Linked DNA regions of Thermochromatium tepidum ATCC 43061. The protein of the gene in region 1 interacts with the protein of each later gene in a pairwise test. Links are inferred from orthologs where the notes say so. Each region holds a gene or a part of one and is shown on either strand. Other genes may lie near its edges.

The links.
Region 2: the proteins of E6P07_RS01235 (region 1) and E6P07_RS03425 interact in binary tests that used the Escherichia coli proteins (3 or more experiments, as listed by UniProt). The link is inferred for Thermochromatium tepidum ATCC 43061 from one-to-one orthologs.

What each region holds. Positions count from the first base shown.
Region 1 is NZ_CP039268.1:260,288-269,514, reverse strand. What follows is about bases 3,285-6,677. They hold E6P07_RS01235 (2-oxoglutarate dehydrogenase E1 component), read left to right. Parts: upstream 3,285-3,603; coding sequence 3,604-6,477; downstream 6,478-6,677. Other genes in these bases: odhB (2-oxoglutarate dehydrogenase complex dihydrolipoyllysine-residue succinyltransferase), read left to right, coding at 6,474-6,677; E6P07_RS01240 (hypothetical protein), read right to left, coding at 3,285-3,366. Outside these bases: E6P07_RS01260 (2Fe-2S iron-sulfur cluster-binding protein), read left to right, coding at 164-451; E6P07_RS01255 (hypothetical protein), read left to right, coding at 619-1,266; E6P07_RS01250 (uroporphyrinogen-III synthase), read right to left, coding at 1,243-2,013; hemC (hydroxymethylbilane synthase), read right to left, coding at 2,017-2,943; more of E6P07_RS01240, read right to left, coding at 3,109-3,284; more of odhB, read left to right, coding at 6,678-7,754; E6P07_RS01225 (retropepsin-like aspartic protease family protein), read left to right, coding at 7,747-8,286; electron transport complex subunit RsxD, read left to right, coding at 8,618-9,227. UniProt on the Escherichia coli protein: E1 component of the 2-oxoglutarate dehydrogenase (OGDH) complex which catalyzes the decarboxylation of 2-oxoglutarate, the first step in the conversion of 2-oxoglutarate to succinyl-CoA and CO(2).
Region 2 is NZ_CP039268.1:756,668-765,459, reverse strand. The notes cover bases 3,006-5,963. They hold E6P07_RS03425 (ATP-binding cassette domain-containing protein), read left to right. Parts: upstream 3,006-3,509; coding sequence 3,510-5,417; downstream 5,418-5,963. Other genes in these bases: E6P07_RS03420 (DUF2939 domain-containing protein), read left to right, coding at 5,410-5,963; xseA (exodeoxyribonuclease VII large subunit), read left to right, coding at 3,006-3,352. Also shown: more of xseA, read left to right, coding at 2,024-3,005; more of E6P07_RS03420, read left to right, coding at 5,964-5,979; E6P07_RS03415 (hypothetical protein), read left to right, coding at 5,987-6,289; E6P07_RS03410 (glycogen/starch/alpha-glucan phosphorylase), read left to right, coding at 6,328-8,792. UniProt on the Escherichia coli protein: Genetic data indicate it may be involved in ribosome assembly or function.

The DNA.
Region 1 (9,227 bases):
GCCCTTGGCAGCGGGGCTCCGCTGCCAATCCGGGCCAGGTTTCGACTGGCGTTGCAGTCGGCGTGCGCCCGGAGACCACACTGTATTATACACCACATGGTGCGCTTCGCGCACCCGCCATTCCTCCCGCGACTCAAGTCGCGGGTTTCCTTGCGGAGGGTCTATGAATTTCAACATCCAGATCCTACCTGCTGGCCCAAGCTTCGAGTCCGATCCAGGCGAGACCCTGCTTAAGGCCGCGCTGCGCCAGGGGATCGACCTACCCAACGGTTGTCGCAGCGGCTATTGTGGCGCCTGTGCGATCACGCTCAAGAGTGGCGTCATCGACTCTCCCAGTGGAGAGATCGAGGCACTCCACGGCCGACCGGCTGGTACCTGCTTGACCTGTCAGGCCGTGGCGCGGTCCAACTTGATCATCGAACTTACGCCGCCGTCTGCGCTCAGATTCTGAACGCGCTGGGCAGGAGGGTTCGGCTTGGGCATACTGATTCTGCGCCTTCGCGTCACAGCAGACCGGGTGGTCCAAAGACCTATAACCGCTTGTCCCCAACCGAACTCGTCCAAAGGGCGCCGCCTCAGCTTGTCCTCTTGAGGCGGTGTCGGTACTGGAGCCGATCGATGTATCCCAGAGTACGCCTCTTGATCGCTGGTTCGCTGGCATTCCTCCTGGGGGCCTGTGCTGCCACAGGTCCGGTCTCCTCGGTCTGGATCCAGCCGGGTCAGACACCCAGACAGTATGAGCGCCTGGTGGTCTTCGGCGTGACCAACAACCCGAAGGTCAGGCGCGCCTACGAAGACAATTTCGTCAAGCGGCTCCAGACGCTCGGTATCACCACCTGGGCTTCACACGAGCTGGTGTCGGATCGCCAGCTGGGTCGCTTGGCACGGATGACCGAAGGCTATGCGAAGGTCAAGGCCGATGGTGTCCTCATCACCCATCTGGTGACCGACGAGTCAGCCAGCACCCAGCCGGCGGCGCGGATTGGCTCGGTGCCGGATCACGATCATCACCTGATCGGCTATTTCAGCCGGGTCTATGACGAGGTCTCCACCCCTGGATATTACAGCGATCCCAAGGCGTTGCGGCTCGAGACCAACCTCTATGACGCCAAGCAAGAACGGCTGGTGTGGTCGGGTCGTTCCCAGCCGCTCGACCCCAACTCGGAGCACACCACACTCAGCCAGGTGATCGACGAGGTGATCGCTCAGATGCAACGGGACGGCCTTTTGCCGAACCGTCCGCTAGAGCAACGAACCTCCGAATAGCGCGATCAATGCCTGTAGGATGGACTCGTCGTCGGCACGCTCGGCCACCCGGATGGTCTGGAAGCCCAGATCACGCGCGGTCTGAGCGGTGCGTTCGGCGATCACGACCAGGGGCGTCTCCAGGAGTGGCGCTCGTCCCGCTTCGCCCAAGAGCGCAACCAGATTGAGCAAGATCTCATCGCTGGTCACCGTCACCAGATGGACCTCATGCCTCCAGCGGGCCAACACCTGGGTCGGGTCGACCTCGGGTCGCACGCGCCGATAGACCTCGGCGTAGTACACCTCGGCCCCGCGCTCGCTCAGGGTCCGGGCGAAGAGCTCGCGCCCGCCAACACCGCGCACGATCAAGACCCTGCGACCACGCATGTCAGAGAGTTCCGGCATCTCAAGCAGCGCCTCGCTCTCGTAACGCCCATTCGGGACCAGATCGGGCGCCCGTCCAGCCGCGGCGAGCGCGCGTGCCGTGCCGCGCCCGACCGCTGCGACCCATTTCACCCCTGGCCAGGTGCCAGTGCCGACCAGGGCCAGTGCCTGCTCGACCGCATTGGGACTGACGAAATACATCAGATCCCAGGGCTCACCCAGGAGCGCCTTGGCCCTCGGGTCGTGGGTCGGCGCGATGGCGATGGTCGGAAAACGGATGGCGCGCCCGCCCGCCGCCTCGATCAGGCGGCACAGCGGTTCAGCCTGACCGGCAGGGCGGGTCACCAGCACGCCACGACCGGCGAGATCGACGGCCCTGATCATGGCTCAGTGCCCCAGGAGTGCGTTTAGGATGGCATCAGCGCCCTGAGCGAGCAGATCCTCGGCCACCCGCACCCCGATCGCCTCGGGCTCGCTGCGCGGACCAGATGCCGTGGCGCGCAGGATGCGCGTGCCATCGGTGGTGCCGACGAGCCCCTTGAGGATGAGCCGATCGCCCTCGAGCACCGCATGGCCGCCGATCGGCACCTGGCAGCCGCCATTGAGCCGGGCGTTCAGGGCGCGCTCGGCGCGCACGCGGTCGCTGGTGTCACGGTCGGCCAGCGGAGCGATGAGCTGATGCACGCGCGCGTCCTCGATCCGACACTCGATGCCGATGGCGCCCTGGCCGATGGCCGGCAGCGAGTCGTCTGGATCAAGGGTGTCCCGGATGCGCGACGCGAAACCGAGCCGGATCAGTCCGGCGGCGGCCAGGATGATGGCATCGAACTCACCGGCATCGAGCTTGGCCAGACGGGTGTTGACGTTGCCGCGCAGCGGCTCGATGCGCAGGTCGGGACGCCGATCGGCGAGCTGACACTGACGGCGCAGACTGGAGGTCCCGACACAGGCCCCCGCCGGCAGCTCAGCGAGGCGCGTATAGGTATTGGAGACGAAGGCGTCATGGGGATTCTCACGCTCCATGATCACCGCCAGATGTAGACCCTCGGGCAACTCGACCGGCACGTCTTTCATCGAGTGCACGGCGATATCCGCCTCACCGGCCAGCATCCCCTGTTCCAACTCCTTGACGAACAGACCCTTGCCGCCGACCTTGGACAGGGGCGAGTCGAGCAGCTGGTCACCCTTGGTGGTCATGCCGATGATCTCGACCCTGAGATCGGGATGGAGCGCCTTGAGGCGGGCGGCGACATGCTCGGCCTGCCACAGGGCCAAAGGAGACTTGCGGGTGGCGATGCGAATGCTATTGGACATAGTGGATCCTGGAATCGAACCGCGTTCGACCGCAACGGGCGCGGACGTCGTGACGACAGGGTTCAAGATTGAAAACAAGATTGATCGACCGCAGGGATGCGGCCTGAAGCGCGATTGTGTCACAGGATGGCGCGGCAGGTCTCGGATCGCTGCATTGAGACCACTTCAGCGCAGTTCGGAATGGTGGCTTCGGGTGTCGAGGATCTGCTTGGCCGTGGCCTTTTGCAGCAGCGTAAACAGCTTGCGTTGCGCGACACTGTTGCTGCTGCTGGGCTCACCGATCAGTTCGAGACGCGCCTCAAAATAGGCGATGTCGGCCTCGAGCTTGGCCAGATGGATACGCACCTCGCGCAGACGCCGTTGGTGATCGAGCGCGAAATCAGGTGTCAAAAGACGTTCAGCGGGATCCGGATCTTTTGGCATGAGTACTCTCGTCTTCGGCGGCACGCCTATCGCCCTGTCGTCTTGGTCTAAGGTCTCAAGCATTGAATAACGCGATCATTTCAATTGGCTTCGTGCAGCCTGCGCCGTCGGCGACCGGCGTGTCGGGCGCCCTGTCGAGTATGCTATAAAACCTGCGCCCTGGGCCCGCGTCCACCGGCGTCGTGCTGGATCTTTTGACTAAGAATGGCAGACCAACAAATACAATCGAAATTCCGCATGGGCAAACGTTTAGATTCGTTCCGGGGCTCAAGCGCGCTCTACGGCGGCAACGCCGCCTTCATCGAGGATCTCTACGAGCGTTATCTCGTCGACCCAGAGTGCATCGATGCCGCCTGGCGCACACGCTTCGACAGACTGCGCCGCGAGACGGCCAATGCCTCGCTCGTCGCCGAGACGCCGCATGGCCCGATCCGTGACAACTTCCGGCGTTTGGCCCAGGAGCCGTGTGCAGGTGCCACCACGCGCTCGAACGCCTGTCTCGACCCGGCTGCCGCCGAGAGACAGGCGGCCGTGCTCAGTCTCATCAATGCCTACCGCTATCGCGGCCATCAGGTCGCCGACATCGATCCGATTCGGTTGCGCGAGACGCCGCACGTCGTCGACCTCGACCTCGAATATCACAATCTGAGTCCGGAAGACCTGGACCAGGTCTTCAACACCGGCTCGCTCTATGCGCCAGATCGCCTGTCGCTGCGCGAGATCCTCGCCATCGTTCGGGAGACCTATTGCGGCACGGTCGGCTCCGAATACATGCACATCACCAGCACCCAGGAGAAGCGCTGGATCCAGAAGCGACTGGAAGGCTATCGCGCCCGACCCGAGCTGGATAGCGAGGGCCGGCGCTGGCTGCTCAGACTCCTGACCGCCGCCGAGGGGATCGAGCGGTATCTCCACCAGCGCTATGTGGGTCAGAAGCGTTTTTCGCTGGAAGGGGGCGAGGCACTCATTCCGCTGCTCGACGAGCTGATCCAGCGCGCCGGACGCCAGGGGATGCAGGAGATCGTGATCGGCATGGCCCACCGCGGACGGCTCAATGTGCTCATCAATATCTTCGGCAAGCCGCCGGCTGCGATCTTCAACGAGTTCGAAGACAGGATCCAGATGGACTGGCGTCAGATGGTTGGCGACGTCAAGTATCACCTGGGCTTTGCCACGGATGTCGAGACCCCCGGCGGGATCGTCCATCTGGTGCTCGGGTTCAATCCCTCGCACCTGGAGATCATCGACCCGGTGATCCAGGGCTCGGTGCGCGCGCGTCAGCGCCGCCGCGGCGATCGCACCGGCGATCAGGTGCTGCCAGTGCTCATCCATGGGGACGCAGCCTTCGCCGGTCAGGGCGTGGTGATGGAGACCCTGCAACTGTCGCAGACGCGCAGCTATGGCACCGGCGGCACAGTGCACATCGTCGTCAATAATCGGATCGGTTTTACCACCAGCCACCCGCTCGATGCGCGTTCCACGCCCTATTGCACCGATGTCGCCAAGATGGTCGAGGCCCCGGTGTTCCATGTAAACGGCGACGACCCCGAGGCCGTGATCTTCGTCACCCGGCTCGCGCTCGACTTCCGCAACAGGTTCCACAAGGACGTCATCATCGATCTGATCTGCTATCGCCGACTCGGACACAACGAGGCCGATGAACCGGCGGTTACCCAGCCGATGATGTATCAGAAGATCCGTAGCCACCCAACACCGCGCGCGATCTATGCCGAGCGCTTGATTGCCCAGGGTGTGCTCACCCGGGCGGAAGAGCAGGCGATGGTTGCGTGCTATCGCGAGTCGATCGAACAGGGGGTGGTGACCGCACGCCCGGTGCTCTGCGATCTGGATCGGCGCATGCGGGTCGATTGGAGCTTCTGCCGTGGGACGCACTGGGATCAAGACCTCGACACCGGTGTACCCCTGGAGAGGCTGCGCGCGCTCACGGCGTCCATGCTGCGCCTACCCGAGGGCTTCAGCCTCCATCCACGGGTGGAGAAGGTCTGGGAAGAACGGCACAAGATGGCCCAGGGCGATCAGCCCCTCGATTGGGGCTATGCCGAGACCCTGGCCTATGCCACCCTGCTCGATGCCGGGGTCCCGGTGCGGCTCTCGGGTCAGGACGTTGGACGCGGCACCTTCTTCCACCGCCATGCCAAGGTCCATGATCAAAAGACCGGCGAGTCCTACACCCCGCTCCAGCATCTCGGTCCGCATCAGGGCGCCTTCATCGCCATCGATTCCATCCTGTCAGAAGAGGCCGTACTCGGCTATGAATACGGCTTTGCCACCGCCGAGCCGCATGCACTCACGCTCTGGGAGGCCCAGTTCGGCGACTTCGCCAATGGGGCGCAGGTGGTCATCGACCAGTTCATCACCTCGGCTGGGGTCAAGTGGGGGCTGTACTGCGGTCTGGTGCTGTTGCTGCCGCACGGGCTAGAGGGCCAGGGCGCCGAGCACTCCTCGGCGCGTCCCGAGCGCTTCTTGCAGCTCTGCGCCGGGCACAATATCCAGGTCTGCGTACCGACCACACCGGCGCAGATGTTCCACCTGCTGCGACGTCAGATAGTGCGTCCCTATCGCACACCTTTGATCGTGATGACGCCCAAGAGTCTGCTGCGCCATCGGCTCTCCGTGTCCGCGCTCGAGGAGCTGACCTGCGGGCAGTATCAGGTACTGATCCACGAGATCGACCCCATCGATCCCGCGGGGGTCGAGCGCGTCATCCTCTGTAGCGGCAAGGTCTATTACGAGCTGCTGGAGGCCCGGCGCGCCCGTGGTCAGACCAATGTCGTGCTGCTGCGCATCGAGCAGCTCTATCCCTTCCCCAAGCAGGCGCTGGCGCGCGCACTCGCCCCCTATTCGAGGGTCGAGGAGATCGTCTGGTGTCAGGAGGAGCCCCAGAACCAGGGCGCTTGGGACCAGATCAAGCACCGGCTCTCTCCGCTCATCCAGGACGGCCAGCGGCTGTATTATGTCGGACGACCGCCCTCCGCCGCGCCGGCCGTCGGTCATCGCGTCGCCCATGTCGAGCAGCAGGAGCGTCTGATCGGCGAGGCCCTGAGCGGCCATTACAATCCGGCCATGAATCAAAGGATCTCACCCCAATGAGTCTCGAAGTCCGCGTGCCTGCCCTGCCCGAATCCGTCACCGATGCACGGGTGCTGACCTGGAGCAAGGGGCCGGGCGAGGTGGTCAGGGAGGGCGAGCCTCTGGTCGAGCTGGAGACCGACAAGGTGATCCTAGAGGTGCCGTCTCCGCGTGCCGGCGTACTCAGGGAGATCCTGGCTGAGGAAGGCGCGCGGGTACAGGCCGATGAAGTGCTGGCGCTGATCGACGAGGGGGCGGTGAGCGCCCTGCCCGGCGCAACGCCCACACCCCCTGCCGCCTCCCAGCCGACGAAAAGTCCCACTCCACTCGCAGAAGAGGGATTGGGTGAAGGGGGGCCTCAGACAGGCGCCTCCCCCCATCTTACCCCCTCGGCGCGCCAGCTGGTCAGGGAGCTCCACCTGGATCCGAGCCAGATCCCCAGCCGCGACGGGCGCATCCAGAAGGCCGATGTCCTGGCCTATCTGGACGCGCGCGAAGGTCAGGTGCCGGAGCGTCATCCGGATCTCGCCGCTACTCGCAGCGCCCCCGGCGCTGACCCCCAGCCACCGGAATCCACGGGCGAGACCGCAACAGGCCCTCGCCCCGAACGGCGCGTACCCATGACCCGGCTGCGTGCGCGCATCGCCGAGCGGTTGCTTCAGGCCCAGCAGAACGCCGCACTGCTGACCACCTTCAACGAGGTCGATCTGAGTGCGGTCAACGCCCTGCGTGCGCGCTACAAAGAGACCTTCGAGCAGCGCCACGGCGTGCGGCTGGGGCTGATGGCGTTCTTCGTCAAGGCCGTGGTCGAGGCGCTGCAACGCTTTCCGGTGCTCAATGCCGCGATCGACGGCGAGGACATCCTCTATCACGGCTATTACGACATCGGCATCGCCGTGAGCTCGCCGCGCGGTCTGGTGGTGCCGATCCTGCGCAACGCCGACCGGCTCGGCATGGCCGAGATCGAGCAGGGCATCGCCGAGTTCGCCCGCAAGGCCAAGGACGGCAGCCTCAGCTATGAAGAGCTCACAGGGGGCACCTTCTCGATCACCAACGGCGGGGTGTTCGGCTCGCTGCTCTCGACCCCGATCCTCAACCCGCCGCAGAGCGCCATCCTGGGTCTGCACCGGATCCAGGAGCGTCCGATCGTCAAGGACGGTCAGATCCTGGTCGCGCCCATGATGTATCTGGCACTCACCTATGACCACAGGCTCATCGATGGGCGCGAGGCGGTGCAGTTCCTGGTCGCGATCAAGGAGCTGGTGGAAGACCCGGTGCGGTTGCTGTTGCGTGTCTGACGAGGGGCCTATCCGCGACGACTGGCCGGCCCGACTGGGTCGGGCCATGCTGTTTGGGGCCTGGGTCTCGGGGCTGGCGTCGCTTGGGCTGTTCTTCCATCAATGGCTGGAGCGGGACCACAACCCCAATCCGCATCCGCTCAGTCTCCAGGGGGCCGATGGCGTGGTCGAGGTGACGCTCCGACGCAATCGGGCCGGGCACTATGTCGCAAGCGGCAAGATCAACGGCGAGCCGGTGCGCTTTCTGATCGACACGGGCGCAACCGAGGTGGCACTGTCGTTGGACCTGGCGCAGCGGCTGGATCTGAGGCTCGGTCCGGAGGGGACCAGCCACACCGCCAATGGGATCACCCGCGCCTGGCCCACGCGGCTGGCGCGGGTCGAACTCGGCGACCTGGTTGCGCATGGGGTACGCGCGAGCGTGCTGCCGAACATGCCGGACGACGAGGTGTTGCTGGGCATGAGCTTCCTCAAGCCGCTCGAACTGATCCAGCGCGGCGATACCCTGACCCTGCGAGGTCAGTTACCTTGAAGATGACGGCATTACTCCGTTATAACCGTCTGATCCTCGTTGCCCTGCTGGGTCCGGCCATGACGTTGGTGTCGATCCTTGATCCAGGTCGGTCGCCGAGGCGATCCCAACCCGCGTCCCCGAGCCTATCTGGGAAGCGATGGGATAGAGTCCTGGTTGGATGGGACGGCGGATGCGATTGCGCCCCTGTCAGTCCGCGACTCGACCAGACGGACGCGTTTAGTTGAGTTCCGGTAAGCCGGCTGACGGCCCTGATCGATCTACAACCTTATTTTTCGCCTCAACGAGGTTGCCCAGCCGTGCACTGGAGCAACCCTTCGGATCCTGTTTCATGCAAAACGCCATCATCTCCTCCCCCCATGTGCCCCGAGTGAACCGGGTCGATCGCATCATGTTCGAAGTGCTACTGGCACTCATCCCCGGCATCCTGGTCATGACCTGGTTCTTCGGCTGGGGTCTGCTGATCAACATCGTGCTCGCCGTGACCTTCGCGGTGATGTTCGAAACCGTCGTGATGCTCCTGCGCGGACGCCCGCCGCTGATCGCACTGCGTGATCTAAGCGCCGTGGTGACGGCGGTGCTGTTTGCGCTCTCGGTCTCGCCGACGCTGCCTTGGTGGTTGACCCTGCTCGGGATGTTCTTTGCCATCGTGCTGGTCAAACAGCTCTATGGTGGCCTAGGCTACAACCCATTCAACCCAGCGATGGCCGCCTATGTCTTCTTGCTCGTCTCCTATCCGGTGGCCATGACCACCTGGCTGGCGCCCGCCGGGCTAGCCGAGCATCCGCTGAGCTTCATGGAGTCGTTGCGTCTGATCCTGGGCGGTGCGCTGCCGACTGGGCTCGAATGGGACGCCGTCTCCTCGGCCACCCCGCTCGACGAGATGCGCGGCAAACTCAAGCTGGGGCAAACCCTCGACCAGATCGTCCAGAGCCGGACCT
Region 2 (8,792 bases), 500 kb from region 1 along the record:
CGCGGCAGTCGGCATCTGAGACACCCACGAGACCGCCTGCCGACCCCGGCTCGACATGACAGTTCGGCAGACTACCTTTGACCAGTAGCGAAAGGATATTGAAGAGCTCGACCAGCGCTTGTGAGGTGTTGGTAAAGCCAATCCGACCATCAGCGTCCGTATAACCGTCGCTATCGACTAATCCATCGAAGAGTCCATGTAGATACTCAGGATTGGCGCATAACCATTCAGACGGCAGATGTTTTTCATGCCGCTTGCCGCAGCGGGCTAACAATCGTGCCCATTGCAGCGAGTAGAAATGAACATTGATGATGCCCGGGCCTTCTGACTGTACCGGTTCGACACCGGTGACTTCCTGAACACAGTGACTCAACTTGTCGGCGATGGACTGCTCGCGTTCGCTGAAATACCAGGAGACCCGACCAACTTCAGAGTTTTTCGAGGCGGCGATGAAGGCATGACCATCACCTAGGAAGGTACCGAACAGATAGCCGAGCTCATAGGAATCGCGGATCTCACAGTGATAGCGCGCAAGCTGTAGATCCTTGCGAATGGCGCAATCGGCAAGATTGATTTCGATGTGATTCGGTAGTTCAAAATCGATCCGGCGCGGGAACAGACAGACACCGCGTTCGACTTCAGCAATCGGTGTCCAATCGATTTTTGATTCACCTAGACGAGTTGGGCGCTCCAACACCTTGACGTACCCTTTGGAGGCAACCGTCTCGGCACTGACCGTACTCAGATCGCCAATCAGATAGCGATGGTCGGGCGTGGCCAACGTACCCAGAAAAGACGCTGCATGACGGATTTGCATGACCTCGCGCACGCCGGTGCACCAAGCATTGACGACCGTAACCGGCTTGCCGTCACGATTGATGACACGATCACCAGGATGTACCTGCTCAATATTTTTATAGGTCGCGTTGGCCATCAAGACGCGCGTACCAGCCGCAAAACAGCCCGGCCCGATGCCGACCTTCACCGCGTCCGCACCGGCCTCGACCAGGGCGCGCGCGGCCTCCGCGGTCGCGATGTTGCCGCCGATGACCTGGAGATCCGGATAGTGTCTCTTGATCCAGCGCACCCGATCGAGCACGCCCTGCGAATGACCATGCGCCGTGTCGACCACCACCACATCGACGCCTGCCTCGACGAGCGCCGCGATCCGCTCCTCGGTGCCCTTGCCCACACTCACCGCGGCGCCGCAACGCAGACGCTCGTGATCGTCGCGCGAGGCCTTGGGGAAGTCCCTGGCCTTCTGGATGTCCTTGACCGTGATCAGACCGCGCAGCTCGAAGCGATGATTGACCACCAACACCTTTTCGATGCGGTGTCTGTGCAGGAGGGCGATGACCTCTTCGCGGCTCGCCCCCTCCTGGACCGTGACCAGCCGCTCCTTGGGGGTCATGATGGTCGAGACCGGCTCGTCCATGCGTGTCTCGAAGCGCAGGTCGCGCCCAGTGACGATGCCGACCAGTTCGCCGCCGTCGGTGACCGGGACGCCCGAGATGTTGTTGGCGTGGGTGAGTGCCAATACCTCGCCAATACTCATACGTGGCGAGACTGTGATCGGATTGCGGATGATGCCGCTCTCGTACTTTTTGACCGTCAGCACCTCGCGCGCCTGGCGCTCGACACTCATATTCTTGTGTATGATGCCGATGCCGCCCTCCAAGGCCATAGTAATGGCCAGACGCGACTCGGTGACGGTATCCATGGCTGCCGAGATGAGCGGGATGCGCAGATCGATCGCGCGGGTCAGTTTGGTGCTGAAATCGACCTCGTTCGGCAGCACGGTGGAGTGGGCTGGAACGAGCAGAACATCGTCGAAGGTGAGTGCTTCCTGGATCAGGCGCATGACTGGAGGCTCCGCGGATCGCGTCGAGAGACAGGAGGCCGGAGCAAAGGCGCAAAAGGCCCCGGCGGCTTGGCGCCGCCCGGTCGGAGCAGGCTCCCCGCCCCAACCGGCGGTGCTCTAGATAAACGTTTAAGTCTAAAATAATTGACTCAAAGAGTAAAGATGGGTTTCTCACGCGACATCCACAGCGTCTCGCGTCTGGTCAGCGAGGCACGTGCTGTACTCGAAACCGGCTTTCCGCTGCTCTGGGTACGCGGCGAGATCTCAAACTTTTCCCAACCCAGCTCGGGGCATCTCTATTTCAGCCTCAAGGATGCCGGGGCCCAGGTACGATGCGTGCTATGGCGTTCCAAGCGTCAGCGGCTGACCTTTGCCCTGGCCAACGGACAACAGGTAGTGGCACGCGCGCAGGTTTCGCTCTATGAGCCCAGGGGTGAGTTCCAACTCCTCATCGAGCATCTGGAACTGGATGGCGCGGGGGCGCTACGACTGGCGTTCGAGCAGCTCAAACAGCGCCTCGCCGCCGAAGGGCTGTTCGACCCGGCGCTCAAGCGTCCACTCCCGGCCTTCCCGCGTCAGGTCGGACTCATCACCTCGCCAACCGGCGCAGCGGTGCGCGACCTGATCACCCTGCTCGAACGGCGCCTCCCGGCCTTACCCGTACTGATCTATCCGGCCCTGGTACAGGGCGAGTCGGCGCCCGAGTCTCTGATCGCCGCGCTCGAGCTGGCCAATGCGCGTGCTGACTGCGATGTCCTGATCCTGGCGCGCGGCGGCGGCTCGCTGGAGGATCTCAATGCCTTCAATGACGAGCGGCTCGCACGCGCCATCCGTGCATCCAGGATCCCAGTGGTGAGCGGCGTCGGACACGAGATCGATTTCACCATCGCCGATCTGGTCGCCGACCAGCGCGCGCCCACGCCCTCGGCGGCAGCGGAATTGGTCGCGCCCTCGGGCGCGCATCTGAGCGAGCGCGTGGCGATGCTTTTCAACCGACTGGTCGCGGCCCAGCAGCGTCGACTCGACACGGCTCGTCAGCGCCTGGACGCGAGCCGGCGCCACCTGAATCTATTGCACCCGATGGCGCGGCTTCAGCAACAGATCCAGCGGCTGGATCGCGCCGAGTGGCGACTGCGCACGCTCATCGCCAACCGGCTCGGTGAGGCCCGCCGGCGTCTGCAACCGGTCGTCGAGCGGCTCGAACGCCAGATACCCGTGCATCGGATCGAGCGTGCACGCTGGCGATTGGAGGCGCTGGAACGCCGTCTGCGCCGTGCTCAGTCCGAACTGCTGACACATCGGCGCGAACGGCTGTTGCGCGCCGTCGCCGGACTAGAGGCGCGCAGTCCGCTGGGAACCCTGAGTCGGGGCTATGCCATCCTGACCCGCTGGCCCAAGGACGAGATCGTCCGTGACCCCGCCCAGGTCGCACCGGGCGATTGGCTCCGGATCCGGGTGGCCGGTGGGTGGATCGAGGCGGTGGCGCGTTGATTGGGATGAGGTTTCGCCTGGTCTTCCCTCTCCCCAACCCCTCCCCCGCGAGTGGATAAGGGCTAGGGTATGCGAATCGTTGGCGAACAGTGCCTGAACACAACACAATCTTCGCGCGAAAATTGTCGATCACCTAGACGCGGTTGACCAAGAGTTCATGCTGCAACTGAAAGACCTGAGTTTCCGTCGCGGCCCCAATCGGCTGCTCGAAGGGGCCACACTCAGCCTCTATCCGGGCTGGAAGGTTGGACTGGTCGGGGCCAACGGCTGCGGCAAGTCAAGCCTGCTCGCCCTGCTGCGCGACGAGTTGCACGCCGAGGCCGGCGAGGTTGTGATCCCGCCCGGCTGGGAGATCGCCCATGTCGCCCAGCATACCCCGGACACCGATCGCCCGGCCATCGAGTTCGTACTCGACGGCGATCGCGAACTGCGCCGGCTCCAGTCCGAGCTGGCCGAGGCCGAGGCGTCCGGCCAGGGTCTGCGTCAGGCCGAGCTGCACGGACGACTGGAGTCGATCGGCGCCTATGAGGCCACCAGCCGCGCCGCACGGCTGCTGCATGGTCTGGGTTTTGCGCCCGGCGAGGAACGACGTCCGGTCGACAGCTATTCGGGTGGCTGGCGGAGGCGGCTGGCCCTGGCCCGCACCCTCATGTCCCGTTCGGACCTGTTGCTCCTGGACGAGCCGACCAACCATCTGGATCTCGACGCCGTCATCTGGCTCGAAGGCTGGCTCAAGGCCTATGCGGGCACATTGATCCTGATCTCGCACGACCGCGATTTCCTCGACGCGGTGGTCGGTCATACCCTGCACCTGGAACACCGGCGTCTGACGCTTTACATGGGCAACTATTCGGCCTTCGAGCGCCAACGGGCCGAACGTCTCGCCCAACAGCAGTCTGCCTATGTGCGCCAGCAACACCAGATCGCCCAGATGCGCCGCTTTGTCGAGCGCTTCCGCGCCAAGGCGACCAAGGCGCGTCAGGCCCAGAGCCGCCTGAAGGCACTCGAACGCCTGGAGCGGATCGCCCCGGCTCATGTCGACTCACCCTTCCGCTTCGGCTTTGAGCCGCCCGACCATCTACCACGCCCACTGCTGCGGCTCGAGGCGGCCGTCGCCGGCTATGGCGAGCGGACTGTGCTCGATGGGGTCGGATTCAGCCTCGCCCCCGGCGACCGCATCGGTCTGCTCGGACGCAACGGCGCCGGCAAGTCCACACTCATCAAGGTCCTGGCCGGCACCCTGCCGCTTCAATCTGGGCGTTGCGAGCGCGCCCAGGAACTCAAGATCGGCTATTTCGCCCAGCATCAGCTCGATCAACTGCGCCCCGACGACAGCCCGCTCGCCCATCTGCGTCGTCTCGACCCGCAGGCGACCGAACAGGCCCTGCGCGACTATCTCGGCGGCTTCGGCTTCGCCGGTAATCGGGCCCTGGAACCGGTCGCGCCGCTCTCGGGCGGGGAGAAGGCGCGGCTGGTGCTCGCGCTCATCATCCGGCAGCGCCCCAATCTGCTGCTCTTGGACGAACCGACCAACCATCTGGATCTGGAGATGCGTCAGGCCCTAGCCGAGGCGCTCCAGGAGTTCGATGGGGCACTGGTGCTGGTCTCACACGATCGCCATCTGCTACGCGTCACGAGCGACACGCTCTGGCTGGTCGACGGCGGTGCAGTGCGTCCGTTCGACGGCGACCTCGACGACTATCCGGCCTGGCTTGCCGGACGCCAGCTCCAGGACCAGCAACGGCGATCGAAGGATTCAGGCCCGAGCGAACGCGGCAGCGAGCGCAAGCAGCAGCGGCGTCAGGCCGCCGAGGCGCGCAAGGCACTGCAACCCCTGCGCACGCGCGAGAAGGCCCTGGAGCGACGGCTCGCCGAGCTGGGCGAACGCCGTGCCGCGCTGGAACAGGAGCTGGCCGCGCCCGAACTCTACGAACCAGCCGCCAAGGATCGCCTGCTCAGGCTCCTGGACGAACAACGCCGACTCCAGGCCGACCTGGAGGATACCGAGACGGCCTGGCTGGAGGTGAGCGAGGCCATTGAGAACTTCCAGACCGACGATGCCTGAGACCACCGCGCCCCGGCCTACCCTCGTCCTCAGCGGGCACAGATCGCACTGGTCCTGGCTGCAACAGATTTGGTCGCGCGTGCGTCTTACACTGACGCATGCGGCGATCCTGATCCTGGTCTTGACATTGGGCTATGGTCTCTGGCCCTATGGCACCCTCCGGCGTCTAGAGCATGCGGTCCTGGCTGGGGATCAGGCCAAGGTCGCTGCCCTGGTGGACCTGGGCGCGGTGCGCGACGAGATCGCCCGCCGGCTCGACAAGGACCGGAGCAGTCTCATCGAGGCGGTCTCGGACAGCTTCATCGACTGGCTGGAGGCAGGGATCCGTCAGCATGGCGTCGCGGCGCTCCAGCGGTTGGTGACGCTCGACTGGGTACGCGAGCAGTTTCTGTTGATCCCAACACTCCAGGGACCGGGGATCTGGGCGTCGATCTCGGAGATCTTCTTCAGCGCACCGGACGATCTGCGGATCCGGATCGAGCGCGCACCCCTGGCATCGCCGCTCAACCTGAGACTCCAACTCAAAGGACTCGCCTGGCAAGTTACCCTGATGTACGACTGAAAGCCCCATGAGCGTTCAATACAAGGCCTCCAATCGGGCCCGTCGGGTCGTCGCCTCACTGCTGGTTCCGACCGAGACGCCCTTTAAGGACTATCTGAAGGCAGCCGACTATTGCACCGCCATCATGCTCTATACCGATCGCCCGGCTGATTATGAGTATATGGTTCAATGGCGCGCGGCCTTCGCGGCCCTGATGGTGGCCGGACCCGACGAGCGCCGACGTCTGCTCAAACGCCTGCGCGAGGATTTCAAACAGGGACACTCTCCTCTGCCGAGCCTCCAACCCGAGACCCCGACGGCCTCCAACTGAACGCCCAAAAGGGCACTTCGCAACCAGGATTCCAGCGCATGTCTTCATCGACCAAGCTCATCAAGAACTGCCCCAACGACTCTACCTTTGATCTGCCACCGCTGTCGCTCGACGCCGATGGGATCGCGCACGACTTCAAGCACTATTACGTCCATACCTTCGGACGCGATCGTCAGTGCTTATCGGCCCATTACCCCTATCAGGCACTGGCCACGACAGTGCGCGATCGATTGATGGAGCGTTGGAAGACCACACGTCAGGCCTATGACGAGTCCGGTTGCAGGCGCGCCTATTACCTGTCGCTGGAATTCCTGATGGGGCGGGCGCTGTCCAATGCCACCTTCAACCTGGATCTCGACGAAGCGGTGGCACGCGGTCTGCGTACCCTGGGGCTGGAACTGGAAGAGATCGCCTCGACCGAGCCGGATCCGGGTCTGGGTAACGGCGGTCTGGGCCGGCTTGCGGCCTGCTTCCTAGACTCCTGCGCCACCCTGCAACTGCCGGTACGCGGCTACGGGTTGCGCTACGAATACGGCATGTTCCGCCAGGTGATCGAGAACGGCGCTCAGGTCGAGGAGCCGGATCACTGGTTGCGCGAAGGCCATCCCTGGGAGATCGAGCGCCCCGAGTTCACCCAACGCATCCAGTTCGGCGGTCGTACCGAGACCCATCGCGACCAGAACGGGCGCATCGTCGTGCGCTGGGTCGACACCCATGATGTGCTGGCCATCCCCTATGATGTCCCGGTGCCAGGTTATCGCAACGACACCGTCAATACATTACGACTGTGGAAGGCGGCGGCCACTGACGAATTCGACCTCGACGAGTTCAACGCCGGCAGCTACACCGAATCCGTGGCGCAGAAGAACGCCGCCGAGCACATCACCATGGTGCTCTATCCCAATGATGCCAGCGAGAACGGCAAGGAACTCAGGCTGCGTCAGCAGTATTTCCTCGCCAGCGCCAGCCTCAAGGACGTGTTGCGCGACTGGATCCGTCTGCACGGACATGACTTCAGCCGCTTCGCCGAGCTGAACTGCTTCCAGCTCAACGACACCCACCCGGCGGTGTCCGTGGCCGAACTGATGCGCCAGCTCCTGGACGAACACCATCTGGAATGGAACGAGGCCTGGGACATCACCCGCCGCACCCTGGCCTACACCAACCACACGCTTCTACCCGAGGCCCTGGAGCGCTGGCCGGTGCGGCTGTTCCGCCAGCTCCTGCCGCGGATCCTGGAGATCATCTTCGAGATCAATGCCCGCTTCCTCGACGAGGTCGCCCTGCGCTGGCCGGGCGACATCGACCGTCTGCGGCGCATGTCGCTGATCGAGGAAGGACATGACCCCCAGGTGCGCATGGCCTATCTGGCGATCGTCGGCAGCTTTTCGGTCAATGGCGTGGCGGCGCTGCACTCACGGCTGCTGGTCGAGGGACTGTTTCGCGACTTCTATGAACTCTGGCCCGAGAAATTCAACAACAAGACCAATGGGGTCACGCCGCGCCGCTGGCTGGCGATGTGTAACCCCGGCCTACGCGACCTGCTCAACGAAACCATCGGGACGGGCTGGACGCGCCATCTGGAACAGCTATCGCGTCTAGCCCACTATGCTGAGGACAGCGCCTTGCGCGCGCGCTGGCACGCGATCAAGCAGGCCAACAAGGCCAGGCTCGCCGAGCAGATCCACGACCTCTGCGGCGTCGATTTCCCGCTCGAGGCCATGTTCGATGTCCAGGTCAAGCGCATCCACGAATACAAGCGCCAGTTGCTCAACGTCTTGCATGTCATCCATCTCTACAATCGCATCAAACACGGCGACACCGCAGACTGGACGCCGCGCTGCATACTGATCGGCGGCAAGGCGGCGCCCGGCTATTTCATGGCCAAGCTGATCATCAAGCTGATCAACTATGTCGCGCGCGTCGTCAACAAGGATCCAGCCACCTCTGGTCTGCTGCGCATGGCCTTCGTGCCCGACTACCGGGTGTCGCTGATGGAGGTGATCGCGCCCGGGACGGATCTCTCGGAGCAGATCTCGACCGCCGGCAAGGAGGCCTCTGGGACCGGCAACATGAAGTTCATGATGAACGGTGCCGTGACGATCGGCACGCTCGATGGGGCCAATATCGAGATCCGCGACCAGGTCGGTGAGGACAATTTCTTTTTGTTCGGTCTGACGGCAGAGGGCGTGGAGTCGTTGCGCGGACACTATGACCCCAATGTCATCATCGCCAATGATCCGGCACTACGAGAGGTGATGAACCTGCTTGAGTCCGGGTATTTCAACCAATTCGAGGGCGGGCTCTTCGACCCGATCATCCACTCGATTCGCAATCCGCATGACCCCTGGATGACGGCGGCGGATTTCAGGAGCTATATCGAGGCCCAGGAACGCGCGGCTTTGGCCTATCGCGATCGCGAACGCTGGGTACGCATGAGCATCCTCAATACCGCGCACAGCGGGTATTTCTCTTCGGATCGCACCATCGCTGACTACAACCG